Regions from separate parts of the Brachybacterium sp. GU-2 genome, predicted to be linked through region 2. Evidence: predicted binding sites of a transcription regulator. Region 2 holds the regulator's gene; the other holds the start of a gene.
What was found. The regulator HrcA, encoded in region 2, represses chaperone genes, less so after heat shock. The targets are predictions, from matches to a motif close to TTNGCACTCGNNNNNNNCGAGTGCNAA.
Positions count from the first base shown of each region.

Region 1: groES (co-chaperone GroES) is a predicted target of HrcA. The motif match lies at 2,254-2,280, and genes of this name have one in related genera.

Region 1 covers NZ_CP133037.2:1,399,341-1,402,692, forward strand. The annotation lists gene groL (chaperonin GroEL) at 207-1,796, opposite strand; gene groES (co-chaperone GroES) at 1,800-2,096, opposite strand; gene RBL05_RS06455 (hypothetical protein) at 2,727-2,891, shown strand; gene RBL05_RS06460 (metallophosphoesterase family protein) at 2,976-3,352, opposite strand, start outside.
Region 2 covers NZ_CP133037.2:203,964-207,315, reverse strand. The annotation lists partial or broken gene RBL05_RS00975 (16S rRNA (uracil(1498)-N(3))-methyltransferase) at 1-406, opposite strand, end outside; gene dnaJ (molecular chaperone DnaJ) at 420-1,538, opposite strand; gene hrcA (heat-inducible transcriptional repressor HrcA) at 1,610-2,611, opposite strand; gene RBL05_RS00960 (DUF3097 domain-containing protein) at 2,755-3,352, shown strand, end outside.

The sequences.
Region 1 (3,352 bases), 1.2 Mb from region 2:
CGGGCACGTCATGAGAAGGCCGTGCGGCCGGGTCCTCCTCGCGCTCCTCACGCCGGTCACGGGCACGTCGGTCTCCGGGGGCGCGGGCCGGTCGCAGGTCGCGGCCCCGCGCGCAAGACGACGGGGCGGGCGGCGCGGGTCTCCCCGCACCGCCCGCCCCGTCGGGTCGGACGCGATCGACGGACGCCGATCGTCGACTCGGAGGATCAGTCCTCCTCGTCCTCGTCCTTCTTCTCGATGACCAGGGTCTCGGTGGTCAGCACCAGGCCTGCGATCGAGGCCGCGTTCCGCAGCGCGGAGCGGGTGACCTTGACCGGGTCGATGATGCCGGCGGAGACCAGGTCGACGTACTCGCCGGTCGCGGCGTTCAGGCCGGTGCCGACCTGAGCCTCCTTGACCTTCTCCACGACGACGTAGCCCTCGAGGCCCGCGTTCTCGGAGATCCAGCGCAGCGGCTCGACGACCGCACGGGCCACGGCGCGCACGCCCACGGCCTCGTCACCGGTCAGGCCGAGGTCGTCGACCAGCACGGAGGACGCCTGCACGATGGCGGAGCCGCCGCCGGCGACGATCCCCTCCTCGATGGCAGCGCGCGTCGCGGAGACCGCGTCCTCGATGCGCATCTTCTTCTCCTTGAGCTCCACCTCGGTGTGAGCCCCGACCTTGATCACGGACACGCCGCCGGCCAGCTTCGCGAGGCGCTCCTGGAGCTTCTCGCGATCCCAGTCGGAGTCGGTGTTCTCGATCTCGGCACGGATCTGCGCGACGCGATCGGCCACGGCCTGGTCGTCGCCGGCCCCGCCCACGATGGTGGTGGAGTCCTTGGTGACGACGACGCGGCCGGCGTGGCCGAGCACGTCGGTGTCGACGGTCTTGAGGTCCAGGCCGAGGTCGGACGTGACGACCTGGGCGCCGGTGAGCACGGCGATGTCCTGGAGCATGGCCTTGCGGCGGTCGCCGAAGGCGGGAGCCTTGACGGCCGCGCCCTTGAAGGCGCCGCGGATCTTGTTGACGACCAGCGTGGACAGGGCCTCGCCGTCGACGTCCTCGGCGATGATGAACAGCGGCTTGCCGCTCTCCACCACCTTCTCGAGCAGCGGGAGGATGTCGGCCACGGCCGAGATCTTGCCCTGGTGCAGCAGCACCTGCGCGTCCTCGAGGACGACCTCCTGGCGGTCCGCATCGGTGACGAAGTGCGGGGAGATGAAGCCCTTGTCGAACTGCATTCCCTCGGTGAAGTCGAGCTCCATCGCGGTGGTGGAGGACTCCTCCACCGTGATGACGCCGTCCTTGCCGACCTTGTCGAAGGCCTCGGCGAGCAGGTCGCCGATCTCGCGGTCCTGGCTGGAGACCGAGGCGACCGACGCGATCTGGGCCTTGCCGTCGACCGGGGTCGAGATCTCCCCGAGCTTCTCGGAGAGGGCCTCGACGGCCTTCTCGATGCCGCGCTTGAGGGCGGCGGGCGCCGCGCCGGAGGCGACGTTGCGCAGACCCTCGTGCACGATGGCCTGGGCGAGGACGGTGGCGGTGGTGGTGCCATCGCCGGCCACGTCGTTGGTCTTGGTCGCGACCTCCTTGGTGAGCTGAGCGCCGAGGTTCTCGTAGGGATCCTCGAGCTCGATCTCACGGGCGATGGTCACGCCGTCGTTCGTGATGGTGGGGGCGCCCCACTTCTTGTCGAGGACGACGTTGCGGCCCTTGGGCCCGAGCGTCACCTTGACGGTGTTGGCGAGCTTGTCCACGCCCCGCTCGAGCGCGCGGCGCGCGTCCTCGTTGTACAGGATCTCCTTGGCCATGGCTCAGGCCTCGATGATCGCGAGGATGTCGCGCGCGCCGAGGACCAGGAACTCCTCGTTGCCGTACTTGAGCTCGGTGCCGCCGTACTTGGAGAAGACGACCTTGTCGCCGACCTTGACGTCCATGGGGACACGCTCGCCCTTGTCGTCGAAGCGACCGGCGCCGACGGCGACGACCTCGCCCTCCTGGGGCTTCTCCTTCGCGGTGTCAGGGATGACCAGGCCGGAGGCGGTGGTCTGCTCCGCCTCGAGCGGCTTGACGACGACGCGGTCCTCGAGGGGCTTGATGGAGACCGACATGCGGCTCACTCCTTCATGAAGAGACTGACTCTGTATGAGTTCGGGGTCGGGTCCCGGGTCCGATCGTCGTCGCGGTGCCGACCGGGGCGGGTCCCTCGTAGCAGCTTCTGGCACTCTCGGCCGTCGACTGCCAACGGAACCCACTGTAGGACGACGGCTGGCACTCACGCAAGGCGAGTGCTAAATCTGGGCGGGGTGTCGGCTCGATGCGTCGCGCTGCGCGCGTCGCCGCAGGCCACGCGCCAAGAGAAAGCCACGCGCGTGCACGCCGTGCCCTGACTCCGCCGGCTCCGCGACTCCGGAGAGCGCGGCGACCGAGTTCACGACGACCCGGTTGCCGCACCTCCCGTTCCGCTCCTTCTCCCTTGTGCTGCGCAGCCCCCTCGGGGTCGACGTCGAGGCTCCGAGCCCGAAGACCACAACCCCTGCTTCGCCCGCCCCCGCACCCCGAAAGGCTCGTGGGATGCCCAGGTCACACCCTTCTTGTGAACCCGATAACTTGTCGTCCCCGAAGGCGTGACGCCACGCCCCCGCGCGCGATAGGACTGGGGATGTCGAGACCGACGGCGCACCTGCGATCCAGGGCCCGTCCGCAACGCTCACACCCCTCCGAACCCGAGGAGATCCTCCATGGCCTTCATCCGCACCCTCCGCTCCGCCCTCCGTCGCGGCGACGACCAGCTCGCGCAGGACATCGTCGAGACGGGCACGCACCGCGACCATCGCGCCGATGCCACCGCCTCCGTCGCCCGTCACGGCTCCCAGGGCATCCGACCCTACGGCTTCGGCTACTGATCTCCTCAGGCGCGCGCCCTGCGCCGCCGCCGACGCCCCTGCAGGCAGTGCCTGCAGGGGCGTCGTGCATGTCCGGGCCGCGGATCACCGCCCGGCGGCCTCGAGGATCTGCGCGACCTGATCGGGGGTGAAGCGGTAGACCGGGCGCTCCGCATCGGCGAGGGTGTCGCCGGCGTTCGGGAACACCGAGCTGACCACGCGCGGCGCCCCCTCCCCCAGCTCCACCAGGCTCACGCCGGACAGAGCGAGCGACTGCTCGTCCGCGCCCGCCCCGACGGGGTCGACCACGTTGGTGATCCCGGGGGCGACGTGCACCGGGATCCCGGCGATCTCGCCGGTCATCTCGTGGTGGTAGTGGCCCGAGAGCACGATCCGCACGTCGGAGCCGTCGAGCACGGCGGCGAGCTCGTCGAGCCCGTCGAGGTCGAGGCCGCGCAGCAGCGGGGTCGCCGCGACGAGCG
Region 2 (3,352 bases):
CTTCGCGCGGCCCTTGGCGAGCTTCTCCCCGCCATACGGAGACGGAGCGCTTCGCGATCCACGGGACGATGCGGTCGACGCCGAGCTCGGTCGCGGACTCGACGGCCTGCTCGTCGCGGCCGCCGGTCGCGAGGGCCTGCACCAGCGCGAGTCGGGGCAGACGCTGCACGGCCGGGGACGGGTCCGCGAGCAGGCGCAGGTCGAGCGCCTCCTTGCGGGAGGCGGTGACCTCGGCGAGGACCTGTCGGCCGGGGGCGTCGGTGAGGAGCAGCTGCTCCCCCACCCCGATCCGGGCGACCTTGGCCGCGTGGCGGCCCTCGTCGCCGGCGAGCTCGAGCTGGTCTCCCTCACGGGCGGCGGCGAGGGCCTCGTCGAGGATCAGGAAGCCGGGCGGGGTGGTGGGCACTGGCTCTCCCGCCTCAGAGGTTCAGGCGCTCGCGGAGCTTCGCGAACGGGCCGCCGTGGTTCTTGGGACGGGTGGCCTCGTCGCCGCGGAGGGCGGCGAAGCGCTCGAGCAGCTCGCGCTCCTCGTCGGTGAGCGCGGTGGGCACGTCCACGTCGAGCACCACGCGGATGTCGCCGCGGCGCTCGCGGCGCAGCGGGGTGACGCCGAAGCCCTTGAGGACGATCTCCTCGCCGGGCTGGGCGCCGGGGCGAATGTCGAGCTCCTGCTCCCCGTCGAAGGTCTCCAGCGGGATCGTCGCGCCCAGCGCGGCGGTCGTCATCGGCACGGAGACTGTGGTGACGAGGTCGTCGCCGGAGCGGTCGAACATCTCGTGGTCCTTGACGGACAGCTCCACGAAGAGGTCGCCGGAGGGGCCGCCGGCCTCGCCGGTCTCGCCCTCGCCGCGCAGCTGGATGCGGGTGCCGTTCTCGACGCCGGAGGGGATGCGCACGGTGACGGTGCGCTCGGTGGCGGTGCGGCCGTGGCCGGAGCAGCCGGTGCAGGGGCTCTCGATCACGTCGCCGTGGCCCTCGCAGGTGGGGCAGGGTGCCATGGTGACCATCTGGCCCAGCAGCGACTGCTGGACGCGCTGGACGTGGCCGGAGCCGTTGCAGGCGGTGCAGCGGGTGGGGCTGGTGCCCGGCTCGGCGCAGGAGCCGGAGCAGCGCTCGCACAGCACGGCGGTGCGGAAGGTGACGTCCTGCTCGGTGCCGAAGACGACGTCGCGCAGCTCGATCTTCACCCGGCGCAGCACGTCGCCGCCGCGGCGCTGCCGCGGGACGGGGCCCTGGTTGCGCCCGCGCATCCCGGAGGCTCCAGCGAACATGTCGAAGATGTCGTTGAAGTCGAATCCGGCGCCGCCGCCGGGGAAGCCGCCCATGCCCGGGCCGCCGCCCATGTCGTACTGGCGGCGCTTGTCCGCATGGGAGAGGGTCTCGTACGCCTGGGAGACCTTCTTGAACTTCTCCGCCGCCTCCGGGTCCGGGTTGACGTCCGGGTGGAGGGTGCGGGCGAGCTTGCGGTACGCCTTCTTGATCTCTTCGGTCGAGGCGTCGCGGGAGACGCCGAGCAGCTCGTAGTAGTCGTCGTTCACAGGCGTGGGTCCTTCACAGGGGTCGGAGGTCGGTGACGGCCGGCGACGGGCGCGCAGGCCCGCCGGCGCGGTCATTCGAGGAATCGGGAGACGTAGCGGGCGATCGCCTGGACGGTCGAGATCCCGGCGGCGTAGTCCATGCGGCTGGGGCCGAGGATCGCGAGGTGGGAGCCGGCGTCGTAGCCCGCGCCGACGAGCGCGGCCTGGTGCAGCGCCCGGTCGTGGAGCTCGGAGCCGATCCGCACCTGCACGTCCCCCGGCGAGACGTGCATCTCGGTGAACAGGCGCAGCAGCACCAGCTGCTCCTCGAGGACGTCCAGCAGCGGCTCGACGTCGCGGGCGAAGTCCTCGGCGGAGCGGGCGATGTTCGCGGTGCCCGCCATCATGATGCGGTCCTCGGCGCGGGTCGCGGCCAGCGCGGTGAGCGCCTCGGCCACCTCCGCGGCGGCGGGCCGCTCGGGGACGGGCAGGGACTCGAGGTAGTCCGTCAGCGGCCCTGCGAGGTCGGTGACCTCCCGGCCGGCGACGGCGCGGTTGAGCTGGTCGCGCAGCGCCGCGTAGTACTCGGCGGGTCGGCCGGCGATGACGGGGACGGTGCGCTGGTCCACCCTCCCCGACTCGGTGATCAGCACGACCAGCAGCAGCGAGTCCGCGACCTTCACGAGCTCGACGTGGCGGATGCGGGCCTGGCGGCGGGCCGGGTACTGCACCATCGCGACCTGCTGGGTGAGCTGGGCGAGGAGGCGCACGGTGCGGGCCAGGAGCTCCTCGACGTCCCCCGCGTCCTCGAGCAGGGTGCGGATCGCCCGCTTCTCGGCGGCGGAGAGGGGCTTGACCATCGCGACGTGGTCGACGAAGGCGCGATATCCCTTGTCGGTGGGGACGCGGCCGGCGGAGGTGTGGGGCTGGTGGATCAGCCCCTCCTCCTCGAGGACGGACATGTCGTTGCGGACGGTCGCCGCGGAGACGCCGAGCTCGTGCCGCTCCAGCAGCGACTTCGAGCCGACGGGCTCGCGCGTGGAGACGTAGTCCTCGACGATGGCGCCGAGGATCTGGAGCTTGCGGTCGTCCATGTCGTGCACCTCCTGCCGCGCGGTCCGGCACCGGGGCGTCCCGGCGCCCGGGTCTCCCTGGACATTGGCACTCTCCCATGCCAAGTGCCAATCGTACGCGTCCGCGGCGTGCTTCGCAGGGAGGCGTTCGCCACGGGGCTACAGTGTCCGCCGTGTCCACCCCGCCTGCTCGCTTCCCCGACCGGTACGGCGCCGATGTGCTCTCCTCCGGTCCCCCCGCCCATCACCGCCGCCGCCCGGTCGGCCGCGAGGTCCCCGCGCAGCGCGACCTCGTCGTCGAGGAGGCCTCGACCGGCTTCACCGGCGCGATCACGCGCGTGGAGAAGACGGCCGGAGAGCTGATCGTCGAGCTGGAGGACGGCCGCGGCCGACGCCGCACCTTCCCGCTCGGGCCGGGCTTCATGATCGACGGGCAGCCCGTCGTCCTCACCCGCCCGCAGGCGGCGCAGAAGGCGCCCGTCCGCAAGCGCTCCGCCTCCGGCTCGGTGTACGTCGAGGGGGCGAAGGCGCGCACCGCACGTGCGTCGCGGATCTGGGTCGAGGGCACCCATGACGCGGAGCTGGTGCAGAAGGTGTGGGGCCACGACCTGCGGATCGAGGGCATCGTCGTCGAGCAGCTCGAGGGCGCCGACGACCTCGCAGAGCGCGTGCGCGAGTTCGGCCCCTCCCCCGGCCGCCGGCTCGGGATCCTGGTGGACCACCTGGTGAAGGGGTCGAAGGAGTCCCGCATCGCAGCCGAGG